Pirellula sp. SH-Sr6A: one gene and its partner. The protein of the gene in region 1 interacts with the protein of each later gene in a pairwise test. Links are inferred from orthologs where the notes say so. Each region holds a gene or a part of one and is shown on either strand. Other genes may lie near its edges.

Region 1 (8,977 bases):
CTCTTCAATGGCCGGTTCAAGGCGGTGCGGTTGCTCGATGACGAAGCCATCTTGGCCTGCGTGAGCTATGTGGATTTGAATCCCATCCGCGCCCAGGTAGCCCAGACGCTCGAGGCATCCCAGTACACGTCGGTAGCCCAGCGAATCGCAGCCCTGAAGCAGGAGCTTGCCAAGCCGGAACCGCCCCCGGAGGGAACTCAAACGGAATCGCCGCAGTCCCCAGCGCCCAGCGAAGATCCTGCCTTGCCACAGCGTCTGTTACCAGACGCGTATTTAGCCCCGATAGAGCTGATCGATGAGAGAGGAAGCCAGGGGAGCAAACCGAGCAAGACGAAGAAGCGTTGCAGTGACAAGGGCGTGGTACCGTTGTCATCGATGAACTATATCCAGCTATTGGATGCGACGGCGAGGATTATCCGGGAAGGCAAGAAAGGGTTTACACCCGAGGAGGTGCCTCCGGTGTTGGAGCGGTTGGGATTGGATCCCGAGCGTTGGATCGACTACACGACCCATTTCAGTCGAATGTTCTCATTGGCGGCGGGAAGCGTGCGCAGTATGAAGGAGGCTCGAACGCTGGTCACCCAGCGGCAGATCTACTGTCCGCGATTCCAGCGACCTTCTTAAGAGCTTGTAGCCTTCCAGCCAGCGAGCATCTTCTTCTTTGAGAGTGACCCTTGGAGCGGCACTGGGTTCGCGGCTGCGCGCCTCGAGAGTCAAACGGTCCAAAAACCCGTCTCTGGCCGCCCCTCGGCCCCCATTCCCCTCGAACCACCCCCTCTCTCCCCCCACCTTCGGGGGGCCACTCCCCACCTCCCCACCCCTGGTGAGTGTCCCCAGTGTTGGTGAGTGTCCCTCAAAAAGTGGTGAGTGTCCCCGGTTGGGGTGAGTGTCCCCGGTTGGGGTGAGTGTCCCCGGTTGGGGTGAGTGTCCCCGGTTGGGGGGGCTATGGCGGACCCGCCTTGGGCTTGCTCCCCGCTGTCCCGGTGCTATTCGGTAGGTCCGCGTTGCATGACATTCTTCAGAATATGGATGAATTGCAAAAACGCATTCACTTTCAGGCAATCGGATTCGCCGCCGGCGCCGTAGTAAACGCTAGTGTCACGTACGGCTTTCTTGAGCTTCTGGCGGGATTTCCAGCTCTTTCCTGGATATGGCTCATCCCGGTCCTTGCGAGTTTCTGGGGGATCGGGCTGATGCTCGCAACAAAGAGGTACGCATGAAGAACCGCCTGAGGTTTACGAGAGCCGAACGAGCTTGGTCACAAGCAGTACTCTCCGAGCAATTGATGGCGTCCCGACAAACCTTAGACGCGATCGAAACTGGTAAGTATGACCCCAGTCTGACTCTCGCATTTAAGATCTCTGAGCTCTTCAAGTTACCGATTGAGCAAATCTTTTTCCCTCTCGAAGAAGAAGAATCCTTGCCAAATCACAGTGGGCATTGATGGCCAACTACCGAAACGCTTCCGTGTATTCCTTCGAATCGGATTATTGACGTCCTCAAGCAATGGAGTGCACCTCGAAGTTCATCCTAGGGGTTTTGACTGGCAAGATCGTAGGCAAGCATTCAGTCCCAGTCCCCATCCGGCTGCTTGCTATTTCAAGCAATGGTAAAGCCGAGGGGGAATTCGACCGAATTGATTGCTCTCCACTTGCGATCGCAACACGCATAGGGCTTGAAGCGATACTCATTGCACGCCGCTAGATCCGTCCACCCTCCTTGTAGAAATACGATTCATCGGGAGTCGTCGGCATAGGGACGATTGGCGATGATTCGCATCTTTGGACTATGGCCTTTGTAGGTATTTCTTTGCCGAGTCGGACATGGTGACCAACGCAGCTCCCATCATGATAGCGTCCTTGAGCACGAGACGCCCCGCTCCGCTGAGATAGGGGAAGCCATGCTGGGCGTCCCCTAAATCTGGGACCCAACACTCCGGCGTTGTCATCAAAAACGAAAGTGTGACAAACGACATGAGGAAGATAAGGAAACTGCCTAAAGCTGCAATGGCCGGAAACCATGGATGGCAACAAAGCATCAATCCAAATAAGACAATCGCTGCACCGAGACCATACGCAAATCGATATGTACCATTCGATTCGTGCCAAGCCCGGTTCTCAGGGACCAGAGCCCCCTCCGGATTCTTGTGGCTCTTATAACCGCCTGGGTCCGAAATCAAAAAGTTCATAAACGGACTGTTTGCCACGAATGGAATAATCCCGTCGGCTTCATATCGCACTGCCTTCAAGCCGCCGATCCATAAGAAGACGATAATCAGTCCTAAGCGTGCCAAGACCACTCCGATTTTGTCCGCTCTCGCTGCCAATTCCATCGCACGACGTATCATCGCTTTCGCTCCCTTCAAAATGGTCGACTCCAGCGACCGTTCTCATTGAACCGTTCTCACCTCCGCTCGGACAATTTCAGTATCGAAGGTGGCGTTCGGAAAGGAAATGGACGATCAGTCCAAAGGCATGGACAGATTGCTACCACCGCGAATCGTCGTTTCGAACTCGCGGAAAAAACTCGGCGCGACCCCTGTCGCCTTCTTAAAGACCCTACTGAAATAAAGCTCATCACCGAATCCAATTTCCAACGCAATCTCTTTGACAGGCTTCAACGTATGGAGCAACTGCCACTTGGCGTGCGTCATGATTCGACGGCGAATCAAGTCGGTGGGAGTTGTTCCCAAATGCTCTCTCACCAATCGACCAAGCGTCTTCGGTGTGACGCAAAGTGCATCGGCGTACTCTGCTGGGGAATGCCAAGTTCGATAACGCTCCTCGATCAACACACTCAGACTCGCCAAAGTTGGATGACGGTGCGAGGCAGCAAGTCCCGCGCAAGAGTCATCGATACGATCCTTGGTCCGTGTCGCCAAGATCAGTAGCAACTTGAGATAAGCGAGCGATGCCTCCATGTACGCCAATCTACGCTCCGATTGTTCACGGGCGATGGATGCGAACAAATCCGCCATCTCGGCAGCGATCTCTACGTCTAGACCGATAACGGGCACCCCGTACGGATCATTGAAGACCCTGCCGGCACAACCCACCTCCGCATGAAATGTCTCAATACAGAGAAAGTTGGCATGGAATTCAATGCGACGGCAGCAAATCGAGTCTTCGCATTGGAACCGTACATACTGATACGGCACGACGCACAAGAGAGACGGAGAGTGGAAAGGGTGGCATGCGTCATCGACCGAGAAGACTCCTGAACCGGCCTCGATAAAGTAAAGTCCAAAGCAGTTCGTCCGAGGGGGCTCGGTCCCCGGTCCGTCCAAGCATACCGTGCACAGCCGTATCGCCTCGCCCCCCTCCCTGGGGTCATACCAGCTTTCTTTCTTTTCAGAAGTATCCATGTGACCCATTCGATATCGAGCCTTCTATCAAGTACCGAGATCGAACACTTTCTCCACCGAAAGCCAACAATAGGTACGCATATGGGCGATGTGCGAGCATCCTTTACAGAACAAATCGAAAGGCACCCGCGGTTCGTGGAATTCAGCAGCCCAATTGGCTTGGATTTTAAAGGGAAGAGCTTCGGTTGTCGATTGCGAGAGGTCGTTGACGAGCCCAGGGAAATCGTGGTATGTTCGGCTGGCGAAGCACAATAGTTAAGCGTGATTTGCTATGGCGCTCTACTGAGAACAACAGAGGAGCGGTGCTTCGACGATGGGTCTGCTGGACACGGTGAAAAAAAGGGTGGGGAATGTCGCGACTTGAAAAGATTCTGGCCATGCTCGAGACGGAGCCGGAGGATACGTTTCTGCGTTACACCTTGGCGATGGAATATCGCAAGCTGGACCAATCCGAAAAGAGCATCGAGTTGCTTAAGGGGCTCATCGAGAAAACGTCCCCCCCTTTCGTCCCCGCGTTTCTGATGGTAGCTCAACAACTGTCCGAAACAGAACAAGTTGAAGAGGCCCGTAGCGTCTTGCGAGTCGGCATCGAGGAGGCTCGCAAGCAAAACGATCTTCATGCAGCCAGCGAGATGGGTGAGTTGCTATCGGAGCTCGGAAAATGAATCTGCGAGAAAGGTTGATCGATCGATTTCTCGCTTATGTTTCGATCGATACCACCGCGAATCCGGACACCGATCGCTATCCCAGCAGCGAGGGCCAGCGAGTGCTCGGAAAACGGCTTCGAGACGAGCTCGCCGCATTGGGGCTGGAAGAAGTCATCCAGGATGAGCACGGATTGGTGTGGGGTTGGTTGCCGGGCAATGTGCCAAACGCCTCACCCATCCTATTGAATGCGCATCTAGACACTTCCCCGGAAGCATCTGGCAAGTGCATTCCGCATCGAATTGATCGATACGATGGCGGTCGCATTGAGCTGGCCAGCGGGGATTGGATAACCCCAGATAACACTCCCGAATTGGGAGCACTGGCTGGTCACACGTTGATCACCACCGACGGAACCTCTCTGCTTGGGGGGGACGATAAAGCAGGGGTCGCGGCAATCATGGAGATCGTCCAGCGGTTTGTTGAGCAACCGAGCTTGCCGCACGGGCCTGTTCAAATCCTGTTTACCTGCGATGAAGAGATCGGTCGAGGTACGTCTCGCATCCAGCGTCAGCAGATCCGTGCGATCGCCGGCTATACCTTGGATGGGGGTGGAGCGGGAACCATTGACGAAGAAACGTTCTCTGCGGATTTAGCCACGGTTCGGTTTCTTGGACGCAATACCCATCCTTCGGTTGGAAAGGGGAAGATGATCAATGCGCTTCGGGGGGCCGCGCAATTCTTGTCCATGATGCCTGCCGCGAGCGACTCTCCTGAATCCACCGAGGGACGAGAAGGATTTATGCACCCGTATCACTTCGATGGCGGTGTCGCGGAGGCCAAAGTACAAGTGCTTCTACGCTCCTTTGATACTGCGATGCTATCGAACTACGCAAATCTACTCAAAGCGCATGGCCAATCCGTCTCGCGGACCATACCCGGATTGTCGGTCCATATCGAGGTTACCGAACAATACCGCAATATGGCGGACGGAATTCGAAGCCGACCGGAGACGGTAAAGCTCGCGGAGAAGGCCTTCGAGAAATGCGGGTATCCATTTCGTCGGGATCGCATACGGGGCGGTACCGATGGAGCGTTGCTCACCGCGATGGGTGTCCCTACGCCCAACCTCTCGGTCGGGCAGTACAATATTCATTCGACACGCGAATTTGCATCGATCGATCAGATCGAGCAAGCGATCGAGCATGGAATTTGTTTGCTGGGGCTGTGGTCGACATGTTCAGAATAGTGATCGGATGGACGTTCTTCCTGGTGTTCGCGTCGATTGCGGGTGCGGAACAGGAAAAGCGTCCCAACATCCTCTTCGCCTTCGCAGATGACTGGGGGAGGTTCGCGAGTATCTATGCCCAAGCCGATGGTCCCGGGACGTTGAACGACTTTGTCAAAACACCCAACATCGACCGCTTGGCCCGCGAGGGAGTATTGTTCCGGAAGGCATTCGTGTCGGCTCCGAGTTGTACTCCTTGCCGAAGCGCACTTTTATCCGGTCAGCATTTTTGGCGCACCGGCCGCGGCGCGATCCTGCGGGGTGCGGTATGGGATCCCGCGATTCCAGCCTATCCCTTGCTCCTGCGAGATAGCGGCTATCACATTGGGGAAACGTACAAAGTGTGGGGCCCCGGAACACCCAACGATGCTCCCTACGGAGCTGGGAAACATGCTTTCGAAAAGGCCGGGGGCAAGATCAATCAGTTCTCGCAAAGTGTCACGAAGGCACTCCAAGAAGGCGTCGCGTTGGCGGACGCCAAGGAGCAGATCCTTCGCCAGGTCGATGCGAACTTCAATGCGTTCTTAAATGCCAGACCTGAAGGTGCACCGTTTTGTTATTGGTTTGGTCCAACTAATGTTCATCGGCAGTGGACTCAAGGATCCGGTAAAGCCTTGTGGGGATTCGACCCGGACCAACTTGAAGGGAAGATGCCCAGCTTTCTTCCCGATGTTCCGATAGTGCGCGAGGATCTATGCGATTACTTCGGTGAGATCGCTGCTTTCGATGCTGCGGTGGGTCGGTTGATCCGAAGGTTGGAGGAAACCGGCGAATTAGACAATACTCTCATTGTCATTTCTGGGGACCATGGGCCACCTGGGTTCCCGCACGGGAAGTGCAATCTTTACGACTTTGGAACCAACGTGTCACTCATCATGCGATGGGGCCAGGCGCCTGCGAATCGCTCGATCGACGATTTGGTGAGTCTCACAGACCTGGCTCCTACCTTCTTAGAAGCAGCCGGAGTGCCGATTCCATCAACGATGACCGGTCGGAGTTTGATGGGCATTTTGCAATCGTCCAAATCTGGCAAATGCGAGCCCGCACGCGACGCAGTATTTGTCGGTCGAGAGAGGCATGTTGAGAATGCGCGGGCGGATTTCAAACCCTATCCGCAACGCGCGATACGAACCGACGACTATCTTTACATCCTCAATTTCGAACCCGATCGTTGGCCACTTGGAGATCCCTATCGGTTGGAGGATGGTCGAGAGCCCACGTTGAAGGAATTGACCGATGTGACGCGTGTAACACTACCAGATGAAGACGCGGGGCCCACCAAGGCATGGTTGGTGCAGCACCGCCATGACCCGGAGTGGCGATCCCATTTTGAGTGGGTATACGGCAAGCGGCCTCAATCGGAGCTGTACGATTTAAATCGAGATCCAAACCAAACCCGCAATGTGGCGGGCGATTCCGATTATGCAAAAGTCCGTGAGCAGTTGCACGCGAGGTTGATGCAAGAGCTAGAGCGAACGGGCGATCCTCGGGTTCAAAACGGCGGGGACTACTTCGAGTCCCCGCCTCTTTCCGGACCTGTTCGGGAATCAGACAAGTAGCTCATCGAGCTCTTGCACCAGTTTGCCGAACTCGGTGAGAGCAATGTCGACTGGCTCAGGTTGGCTCATGTCGACTCCCGCACCACGAAGCAGATCGAGTGGATCCTTCGAGCAGCCTCCCTTGAGGAAACTCATATAGTCATCCAGTTCTTGAGGTCCACCTTGGAGGACCCTCCGGGAGAGGGCGATGGCAGCGGAAAGTCCGGTCGCGTATTTGTAAACATAGAATGCGTTATAGAAGTGTGGAATACGGAAGCATTCCAACGAGAGCTGATCGTCCAGCGCGAAGTCTGGACCAAAGTAGGCTTCTAGGAGTTCGCGATAGGCTTGGCGCATCGAAGCGACAGTGAGAGGCTCGCCCGCCTCAGCCATCTCATGGACGATCTTTTCAAACTCTGCGAACATGGTTTGGCGAACGATCGTGGCACGAATGCTATCGACTTCATGATTGATCAATGCCGCACGCTCTTCCTTCGTGCTCGCTCGATCGATCAGATACTTTGCCAACAATTGCTCATTGAACGTCGAAGCAACTTCCGCAACGAAGATTGTGTAGCTGTAGTAATGAAAGGGTTGATTCTTTGACGAGTAATAGGTGTGCATCGAATGCCCCGCCTCGTGCGTCAAGGTGAACACATCGTTCAAAACCGTCGGCTTGTAGTTCATCAAGATGAACGGATCACTGTCGTACGCTCCGCTGCTAAAGGCACCACTTCGTTTGCCTTTATTCGGGTAGCGATCACACCAACGGCCTCGTAACCCTGCTTCGAGAGTTTTGCCATACTCGGATCCGAGCGGCTGCAGCGAATCCAAAACAACATCGACTGCTTGATCCCAGGTGTAGTGTGTTTGGCGGTCCGCGAGAATAGGGACGTAAGTGTCGTAATGATGGATGTCGGCAAGCCCCATCTTTCTTCGGCGCAGCTCGAAGTAATGATGGACAGCGGGCAAATTCTTCCTAACCGATGCGATGAGGTTGTCGTAGACACTGACGGGAACGTTATCACCGAAGAGGGAGCTCTCGCGAGCGCTCGGATAGTTTCTCGCTTTGGCATAGTAGACGTCTGTATGGACACTGCCAGCTAAGGTGGCTGCGAGCGTATTCTCGTGCGCTTCGAACTCGGCATAGTACTGATGAAACGCGTTGCGGCGGACATCGCGATCGGGGGAAATGAGAAACGAGCTGAATGATGCGTTCGTCAGATCTTGCTCAACCCCTTTCTCGTTTTTGATTTTCCCAAATTTCAAGTCGGCGTCATTGAGTTGGCGGAATGCCTTGCTGGCTGTCTGAGCCATTTCTCCTTGCATGGCCATCAGTCGTTCTTCGGACTGACTGAGGGTGTGGGCACGAAAGCGATTGATTCGTTCGAGAACCAGTTTGAAGGGGGCGAGGGCCGGGTGCTCCAGGAATGAGAGCAATCGATCTTGAGGGATACTCAAGATCTCGGGGCGGATAAAACTCGCAGCTTGTCCGGCTTTCGTCGCGGCCGAGTAGTACCGTGCCAAATAGCCTTGATAGGTACTGTTGGTTTGGTTCTCGCTGGTACGCAGGGAAGCGTAAACGCCGATCCGTTCGGCCAAGTGGTCGACGCGGCAATCGAATTCCAGGCATTGCGCCAACACCTCGGGCGAGCTCCCGAGTCTCCCTGCAAATGGCGCAAAGCCCGGTATAAGTTGTTCGAATTCAGCAAGGGCTGCGTTCCAGGTTTCATCTTTGGGAAACAGGCTACTTAGGTCCCATGTGTCCGCAACGGGAACTTCGGATCGGTTAGGATTGTCCATTTCGCAGTGTCTTTCTGTTCGTAAGTCCTGTCGTCGAGCCACAATTCAAGAGTTTACAGAGTACGTATTTTCTTAGTAGCAGCTCAAGATAGGATCCCTTCACCTTCGCTGCGATCGAAGGCTCTAGGAATTGTGTATTGACATATCGCCAGCTATCGACACATTGATTCGAAGTAAGAAAATGACAAATCCAAGTTCCCAACCACCGATGCCCAGCGTCCCGGGGCCGGTGATCGCCCAGAACAACCGACCCGTCCTTTCTTTGAAGGCATGGCAGCATGCGGCAGAGTGTCTTCGGGTGTTGGCGCACCCGGTGCGTCTCCAGATCGTGCAGTTGCT
Region 2 (9,011 bases), 1.8 Mb from region 1 along the record:
TCGGAGCTCGGGATCCAAGCGGGAAAGGAGGTGGGGAATGCGATGCTGCTGGTCTTGCTCGACCGCAGTTTGGAATCGGCATCGGCGATGGACATGACGATGGCTTCGAGGCTCGCTTCCACCTCGGGGCGAACGACCTGGATCGCTTCTTCGACTTCAAACTTCATATACGGCTGGCCGTCGATTTCAATTTTCCAGGCGCCGTCGACCCACTGATTGGCCGTCCAGAACGCGGTGCAATCCAGTTCCATCATATTGGCTTCGGACGTTGTCATCGTAAAACCAACCGGTGCACCGCTGCCAACGCGTGCCGATGTCCGCTGCCACGTGGCGAAGTCGCTACGCAGGATCTTCATGGTGACGCGAGTCTGCCAGTCCCGGATCCCCAACGCAGCTCCCCATTGGTTTGGGCTGTCGATCTCTGGTGCGGTGTGACAGTGGATGGTGAAATCCTCTGTGGAAGGCAAAACCCAATCGGTATTGCTCGCGGGGATTTGTTTCAAGCACCAGAGAATTCCGTTCTTTTCGCAGTAAGCCCACAGGCCGTTCAAGGCTTCGTCGAGGGTATCCGCTTTCTCGCGAATCGTGGTCAGGCTGCTAAGTGAGTCCAGCCAATCCAGATGCTTCTTGGTGAAGAGTCGATGTTGCTGAAGAATGGGGTCTTGGACCCCCATGAAAGCTTGAAGCCAACCAGTGCTTGCGTAATCTTGTGTGATTGCCATGTATTCCTGAGCAAGGAAGCGAGTGCAGTGACGCGACCTGGGCAGACAAGTTCCCTAGAGAACTCGATCCATATCCTACGAGAGAGGTTGCCCGGTGCGGTCGCGAAAGTGTTCACTTCTTGATCTGAAAATCAAGGGTAGATTGCCCGAACTTGCGAGCATTCATGTCTTCCACCGTCAAACGCAGCTTGTACTGGCCGGGTGAAATCTGCTGTGGCATGTAGATTTTGTACACGATGAAGTAGTCGCGGCGATGGTTCTGGCAGACGTCGGGCTCCATGGGGAGGATCTGTTCGGCGATCCTTTTGCCTGCGGAATCGACGATTTCGTAACTTCCCTGCAGCTGGGTTTCAAATCCGTCTCGAACTTCTTTGGCTGCCACGTTCTCGATTTCACAGTACAGCAGGACTTCTTGATCGGGTGCGAACTGGTACTTTGGAAATTTGGTGATCACTCCGTACCGTTCGACTTCGGTGCAAAAGGAGGTCGAGCGAACTTCGAGATTGCTTACCGATGCCAAGTGGTTTGTTGCCAATCGCTGGCTGTTCATCACGAGGCTCAGGTGACGGGATCGAACTGGCATCGCATCGGGATTGCTCGCCTCATACATCGCTTGCATCTGATGGCGAATGTACAAGTTCTCTTGATCGGACAAGCCCTCGATCGGCTCTAACGCCTCGTCCAATTTCCTCGCTGATACGTACAACATGCGGAGCGCCAATTCGCGGTGGTAACGCAGATTCTCGTCCGCGTTCGCCTCTTGTTGGATTTGCTGCTCGAGCAGCTCGATGGTCCGCGCCAACGACTGATTCCACGTCGTCGATGTTGCTGCCGCATCTCCCGCGGACTTCTCTTGAGAGGCTTTGTCCGGAGAAGACTGGTCGGTTGCGGTTGGCAATGGAGTTGAACGAATTCCCTCCGAGAGATCTGGCGTGTTGGAAGCTTTGGGGAGCGTTGCTGCGACGGCGGTATCGACGCCACCGGATGTTGAGCTTGCGGAGGCGGGGAGCACAGAAGATGCGGATGCGTCAGAACTCTTGGCAACAGCATTTACCGTGGCAGGATCCGAAGGTGTGCTCGGTTTTTCGGTGGAGTTAGCGGAAGCGACCTTGGGTGTATCAGTCGGTTCTGTATCGCTAAGACTAACGCGAACCCCTTTGGTCCCTTCGAGGTCTTGGCCGGGATTGAGCTCCGTCGCGTGCTTGCGCGCGGCCAGCATTTGCCGTTTCAGTAGTTCTCGGTATGGGGCTGGCAGCTCGTCGAGTGCACCATCGATGTCCAAATCATCGATTCCTGTTTCTTGTACATTCGGCGGTGCGGCAGCGGTTGCCGGTCCCACTGCGGTCTCGGGCGTTGGATGTGCTGGGGGCTTGGCAGCAGTCGCAGCGGTGGCTGGGGGCGTTGCGGATTTCGTTGCGGTCGTTGCTGTTTCGGGCGTTTTCGAGGTATTGGGGGTGGAGGGGGGCGGTGCAGCAGCTTGTTTGGCGGCAGGTTCGGAGTCGGAGAGACGCCGTTGAATATAGGGGCTTTTTCGAGAACCGAACGTGACGGGGCCCTCGTTAGGGATGGCCCAGTCGTCTTCGCTGCGGATGGATGCGATGCCGTCCGGGCCTCGTCCTCCGATGCCTTGGCAGCCCAGCGACAGCGTTCCGAAGGAAGCGACCAAACAGACGAGGAGCCATTCACGCTTCGCCATTTGACGTCGCACTTCCGAATGACGAATACTTCGTTTTCCGTACAGATGCTTCACGATCGATCACTCCAGAAGACTATTCACCTCGTAGGTTGCCAAGTCGCGTTGCTTTGCAGGGCGGGACATGGCAACAACGACTTCGCTTATCGTTGCGTGCCGGATGGCGCAATAGCGCGTTCCGTTTCCTCTATCGCCGCCATTTCCGAACGGACGTCATCCGATGCGAGGACTTCGTATGCCAACGACAAATAGTCCTCAGCGCCGTGGCTGCTCGGCGCGTAGTCGAAAATGCTTTGGCCGAAACTGGGGGCTTCCGCCAATCGAATGTTGCGTCGAATCTTCGACTTGAAGAACTTTGCGCGTGCCCAGACAGGGCTATGCGATGCATTGCGTTGCAGGAATTCCTCTACATCGCGACTCACTTCCGCTGCCAATCGCGTACTGGATTCGTACATGCACAGAACGATTCCTTCGAGGTGCAGCGATGGGTTCAGTCGCTTTGCAACGATTTCGATGGTTCGCAGCAGCTTGCTCAACCCGTGTAGCGCGAGGAAGTGAGGTTGTAGTGGCAAAAAGACTTCATCCACCGCCGTCAGGGCGTTGAGGGTGAGAACGCCGAGAGATGGGGGGCAATCGATAATGGTGAAGTCGAAGTCTTCGTTATCGAGGTCCATTTTGTCTTTGAGAATCACCTCGCGTCCCACTTCACCTGCCAGCTCCATTTCGGCAGCGGCCAAATCCAAATTCGCGGGAACGACTGCCAAATCGGGGGTTACCCATCGACGGGCGTGGCAGAGCATTGCTTCTCCGCAAAGCAAATCGTAGACACTGATGTCTTGCTCCCCGGTCGAAACGCCCAAATGAAGCGATGCATGTGCCTGGGGATCCAAATCGATGACACAAACTTTTTTTCCACACTGTGCCAATGCCGCAGCCAGGTTGACGGTGGTGGTCGTTTTACCCACTCCGCCTTTTTGATTGATCACCGCAATTTTTCGCATTTCAACATCCTTGTCGTCGTACGGGGAAAGCCCAGCAGCTTGGGTTGGGTCTTCGGGCCGGGACGTTGACGGGAACGATCCCTTGACGGGCGAAGGCGCTCGGCTTGAGCCAGAACGGTAGCAAACCTGCTTGTAAGGAATCCAGATCAATCTTCCTCCGTTGACAAGATGGGGGATTTTGGGATTCTTTGCTCCTGAATTGTTTTCTCACTCCACGCTAACAAAGGGCTTTCTCGGTGCGTACTTTCTTCATTGCCGGTAACTGGAAAATGAATCTGATTCGAGAGTCCTCGGTATCGCTGGTTCGGCAGTTGATGGAGACTTTGACATCGGTTTCCGGCGTCGACGTCGCGGTCTGCCCACCCAGTGTTTACTTGCAGGAAGTCGGGAATACGCTGCGAGGCAGCAGCCTTCGATTGGGGGCCCAAAATGTTTCCGCGGCCGCCGAAGGTGCTTTCACTGGCGAGATCAGTTGCGGGATGTTGAAGGATGTTGGATGCCAATACGTGATTCTGGGCCATAGCGAACGCCGCACGCTGTATGGCGAGACTGACGCAATGGTCAACGAAAAGCTGCATGCTGTTTTGAAGGCTGGGCTGATTCCGATCGTCTGCGTTGGAGAAACGCTCGCGCAGCGAGAAGCGGGTGAAACGCAAAAGGTTGTTCGCGAACAGTGCACAGGTTCCCTCGCGGGACTCACCGGCGAACAGATGGCGAAGACCGTGCTGGCCTATGAACCTGTCTGGGCGATCGGGACCGGAAAAACGGCTTCACCCGCACAAGCGGAAGAGGTGCATGCCGACATTCGCGATTTGCTCTCCTCTCAGTTCGGTGCTGCGGTTGCGAATCAAGTCGTCATTCAATACGGCGGCAGTGTGAAGGCTGACAACGCAGCGGAGTTGCTGGGGCAACCCAATATCGATGGCGCACTTGTCGGTGGGGCCTCCCTGAAAGCGGACTCCTTTCTGGCAATCGTCCACGCGGCAGCCGCCATCCGGAAGTAGTCGCGAGGTCGTGCTGATGTCAGCGGCCCGACGGGGGTGTTGGGGCGAATGTGGGGTGACTAAAAGTCTTGGGGTACCTCCACGGGGCGGGCTTAGGCGATTTTTGACCTTTGTCGTTCCATCGAGACGTCTTCATCTCGTCGCAGCAACTATAATAACGAGGTTGTGAACGGCGGTCGCATTTCCGCCGGCCCCCGCTCGTCCAGTCCCGTGGATCTGCTATGCCAACATCTCTGCTTAGTCGCGTGCTCTTCATCGGAGCAGTGGTTGCCATCCCATCCCTATCGCGAGCGGATAATTGGAATTTGAAAAACGCCGGTGTCCTTTCTGGAACGGCCGTCCCATACAAGGATGAAAGTTCGGTCATCGTTCGAACGCAAGAAGGGGTTCTTATTCAATTACCCCAAACACAAATAAGCCGAGAGATCAAAACCTCCGAACGGGAGGCCGCCTACATCCAGTCCATGGCGTCCCGTCCCGATACGGCGGAGAGCAATCGCGAGATCGCGAGAGAATGTTATGCGCGGGATCAGCGAACTCTCGCATTGGCGCATTTTGAACGGGTCGTCGAGCTGGATCCGAACGATGGACAGTCTTGGGCAGCCCTCGGTTACGTCTTCGATAGCCGATCCGGACAATGGCTTCCCAAGGACACTCTGAACAAGAGGCTTGGATTGGTCGTGATTGACGGCAAGCGGACGACGTTGCATGCAGCCGAGCTCGAGAAGGCGAAAAAGAAGATTCGCGAAGAAGATGCCGCCTTTCTCCGAGAGCTCCGGATCGCATTTACGAATGTTTCGAAGCCCGGACAAGCCGGCGTGAAGGCGCAGCAGTTTCTCGCGAACCTCGACGATCCGCGCGCGAATCAAGCGTTGGCAACGATGCTGATCGAGGAAACAAAGCTCAAGGCCCGCGCGAGGATTACCAATTACGATGGACAGCCTTATTTGGGGATGTTGATGCGTATGCCTCCAGGCTCAGCGACCGCACAATTCATTCAGATTGCACGCGAACTGGATTACCCCGTGATCGTTGACCCCGTTCTCAATGCGTTGGCTTCGAATGAACGGACCCGGATCGCTGCCATGCAAGCCTTCGTTGCCGATTTGCGTCCTGCGAAAACTCCCGATATTGAGTACATCAATCGGGCCGGTAGAAATCTAGAAACCGTTGGGGACGTTCGAATCATTCCCATGCTTATAGATCGACTGAAGACTTCGGCGTTGGTGACGAAAGTCAATCAAGGGGGAGCGGCGATGGATAAAGCAACCGGCGGGATCTCTCAATCTACCGGGGGCACTTCCCAGTTCCTTATCACGGAAAATCAAGCAGGAGTCTTATCCGCGTTGGCCGCCATAAGCGGTCAATCTTTTGGGTATGATCAAGAAGCTTGGCGGACCTGGTATGCACTCAACTATGCGAATTCCAATTTGGATTTGCGCCGGTTCGATTGATCTGGAGAATCGGTGCAACTAGCTGTTCTTGAATTTCTATCGGGTGGAGGTCTTGCAGGGACCTCGTCCGAATCCCCTTCTGACCCGGAGCTTCAAAGCCTTTTTCAGGAAGGGCTCGGGATGCTTCGGTGTTTGCTGGAAGATCTGGCCCTTTGCGGGCATCGCGTCTCGACGGTGATCGATTCCAGAGCTGTTGCCGCGAGCGAGCTCGTCGTTCTCAGATCCATCGCAGAAGTCACTTTGGTGGATGCATCATCGAGATCCGAGGCTAGTTTTTCTATGCAGTGGTTGGAAGCCGCGCGAAAAGCAGATCGCGTGCTTGTCATTGCGCCGGAAATCGGGGGAGAGCTGGAACGCATCACGCAATTCATGGAGCGCGAAAGGATCCCGCTTAGGGGCGCGACGGGCATGTTTCTCGTGCATGGCGCGGACAAGTTAGCCATGGCAGCGTCCCTACCGTCCGTGGCACACCACCCGAAGACATGGACGGTGGCCGATTGGGTTGCCGAATGGCGTGAGAATCGACACGACCTCGAATGCATTTCGGACGATGGCTGGGTATGCAAGGATCGGTGGGGGGCAGGCTGTTCGGAGATGAAGTGGTTTCCCTCTGCGGGGTCCTTGCTAGATTGGTTGGAGGGCCCGCAAGCGGGTTCTCACTTTCGAACCGAATCTGGCGTGGAGAGCGTCGATCGGTGGATTGTTCAGCCATGGCGATCGGGAACTCCTGCCAGCCTGTCGTTGATCGCTGACGGCGAGAGTCCACCTCGGTTGGTCGGCTGCATGGGGCAGACTATCGAACGCAGGGAATCGGTTCAGTATTCGGGTGGGTTTGGCCCCATCGAGGAAGATCGCTTCGAGTCGCTACAGAGTTGGGCGCGCGCCGTTCTCGCACCTTATGAAGGCGTTCGCGGTTGGATTGGGTTAGATATGATCATTCCACCGCATCGAGAGAATGTAGCGTTCGGGACCGCTTCGCATAGGTCGGGCCATTTCCCAAAGGAATTCCTCGACTCCGCCCCCTGGAGCCTTATCGAGATCAACCCTCGACTCACCACGAGCTATGTGGGGTGGAGAGAGATTTACGGTCCATCCTTGGCGGAAGGTGTTTTCGGAATTTCTACAGGGTGGCCTAGCTGCAAGCGAACCGAAAAACAGGTAACCTTTCCCATCCCCAATTTAAAAGGCTAGCCAGACCAGCCCATTACCTTTCGAAGAGCAGCAGGACGATCCTTTCCTCCATTGCATCTGCTTCGGCGTCGCTTCCCACTCGAGTGATCCCTTGTCCTCTCCACCCTCTCGCTCCAAAGTCCTGTCTCCTCTTTCGCTAATCCTTTTCTTGATCGTGGCGTTGCTTTATGCCGTGAGCCTCGTCGTCTGGTTGTCATCGAGCGCCGACGACGACGCTATACGGACAGACTCGAATCGGTGCATCGCATGGTTCTGCGCTGCGTTGGTCGCTTCCGCGATTGCGATTACCTACGAACGCCGCACACGTATCTATGCTTTCGCCGTTTGGGTCGTTGCGGGGGTGGTCGTCGGAGTTTTTTATCCCGATCGATTTCTACTGATGAACGTTCCTGGCTGGAGCGAGCCCATCCGGGGAATCGATCAGATTAGCTGGTTGATCTCGCTCGCCATGTTCGGGATGGGAGCAACCTTAACGCTCCACGATTTTCGGCGCGTACTGAGAATGCCAAAGGGTGTCGCGACCGGATTCGTTTTGCAGTTTAGTGTCATGCCGCTCTTAGGTTGGTCTGTTGCAAAGTGGTTGGGGTTCCCTCCTGAAATTGCAGCCGGTGTGATCCTAACGGGGTCTTGCCCTGGAGGCGTTTCCTCGAACGTGGTCACTTATCTAGCGCGTGGGAATGTCGCGCTATCGGTTACGATGACCGCGTGCACGACCTTGGCGGCACCCTTGATGACGCCGCTCATGATGTTCTTGCTGGCAGGGCAAACAGTTCCGGTCAATTATTGGGACATGATGCGAAGTATCGCCCTGACGGTTGTTGGCCCGGTGGTGGCTGGGTTGATCGTGAATCAATTTCTTACGCGTATGCGTTGGCAAACCAAAGCGTTGGAGTCGGGGCTTGCCGTCGTTTCCATTGTCGCCATTTGTTGGATATGCACGATCATCGCCGCCAACTCCCACGAAGCACTTCAGTCGATGGGCTGGCTCTTATTGGTAGGGGTGTTGCTGCACAATTGCTTAGGTTACTCGCTCGGATATTGGGGAGCGCGCGCCGCGGGATTGAATGTCGTGGACGCGCGTACCATCGCGATCGAGGTGGGCCTCCAGAACGGTGGAATGGCAGCGAACTTGGCGACCAACGTATTGAAAAATGCGAACGCCGCTATTGCGCCGGCTGTTTTCGCACCGGTGATGAACATCACCGGTTCCCTGCTCGCTACGTGGTGGAGTCAACACCCCTCAAAATCGGAAGAACACGATTCAGAGAGCCGCTCTGGCGAGACATCAGGTCCATTGTCACAAAACGAAATCCTAACGACTCCATAAAGTCGCCAATTTGTCGACTGGTATTGGGATCTAGGAGGCGAGCCCAATCCTCTCGATGGATCTCCAGTCTCAACAGATCGTCCGCATGGATACGTGCTCGGACATCGCTGAATCCATGGGACCGCAAAAAAGACTCGGCGTTTTCAACGCGTCCCAAACGTTCGAGCGTTACCGATTCGCCGTAGGCGATGCGACTTGCCAAACAGGGGGATGCGGGCTTGGAAGCTATAGGGAGCCCCCAATGGATCGCGATCCCTCGGACTTGATCTTTTCCAATTCCCAGATCCGCCAATGGCGATCGAACCTCGAATTGCGCTGCGGCTTGTAGGCCGGGGCGATAGTCACCCAAGTCCTCTCGATTGGTGCCGGAAGCGATCGTGGTGAAACCGGATCTCCAAGCCCAATCCCTCAGCACGCCGTACAAGTTCTTTTTGCAATGGAAGCAGCGCCGCGCGTCATTGCGAACATATTGCGGATCCTCGATTTCTTCGGTCGGAAGCTCCACATGCCGAATCCCTATCTGGGCTGCGACCGATCTCGCATCGGCGAGTTCCGACGTGGAAACGGCAGGTCCGATTCCCGTGATGGCGACGGCGCGAGCACCGAGCGCGCGGTAGCA

The links.
Region 2: the proteins of pepT (region 1) and tpiA interact in binary tests that used the Escherichia coli proteins (3 or more experiments, as listed by UniProt). The link is inferred for Pirellula sp. SH-Sr6A from one-to-one orthologs.

What each region holds. Positions count from the first base shown.
Region 1 is NZ_CP011272.1:2,540,612-2,549,588, reverse strand. Bases 3,202-6,141 are described here. They hold pepT (peptidase T), read left to right. Parts: upstream 3,202-4,025; coding sequence 4,026-5,258; downstream 5,259-6,141. Other genes in these bases: VN12_RS09965 (sulfatase), read left to right, coding at 5,246-6,141; VN12_RS09975 (hypothetical protein), read left to right, coding at 3,715-4,029; VN12_RS09980 (helix-turn-helix domain-containing protein), read right to left, coding at 3,202-3,364. Outside these bases: VN12_RS09995 (hypothetical protein), read left to right, coding at 1-624; VN12_RS09990 (helix-turn-helix transcriptional regulator), read left to right, coding at 1,217-1,444; VN12_RS09985 (DUF417 family protein), read right to left, coding at 1,787-2,347; more of VN12_RS09980, read right to left, coding at 2,462-3,201; more of VN12_RS09965, read left to right, coding at 6,142-6,856; pepF (oligoendopeptidase F), read right to left, coding at 6,845-8,638; VN12_RS09955 (ArsR/SmtB family transcription factor), read left to right, coding at 8,820-8,977. UniProt on the Escherichia coli protein: Cleaves the N-terminal amino acid of tripeptides.
Region 2 is NZ_CP011272.1:696,410-705,420, reverse strand. What follows is about bases 2,563-5,536. They hold tpiA (triose-phosphate isomerase), read left to right. Parts: upstream 2,563-3,652; coding sequence 3,653-4,420; downstream 4,421-5,536. Other genes in these bases: VN12_RS02550 (hypothetical protein), read left to right, coding at 4,642-5,536; VN12_RS02560 (ParA family protein), read right to left, coding at 2,563-3,416. In the rest of the region: VN12_RS02570 (hypothetical protein), read right to left, coding at 1-722; VN12_RS02565 (hypothetical protein), read right to left, coding at 835-2,472; more of VN12_RS02560, read right to left, coding at 2,559-2,562; more of VN12_RS02550, read left to right, coding at 5,537-5,874; VN12_RS02545 (ATP-grasp domain-containing protein), read left to right, coding at 5,887-7,065; VN12_RS02540 (bile acid:sodium symporter family protein), read left to right, coding at 7,157-8,392; ATP-dependent sacrificial sulfur transferase LarE, read right to left, coding at 8,283-9,011. UniProt on the Escherichia coli protein: Involved in the gluconeogenesis. Catalyzes stereospecifically the conversion of dihydroxyacetone phosphate (DHAP) to D-glyceraldehyde-3-phosphate (G3P).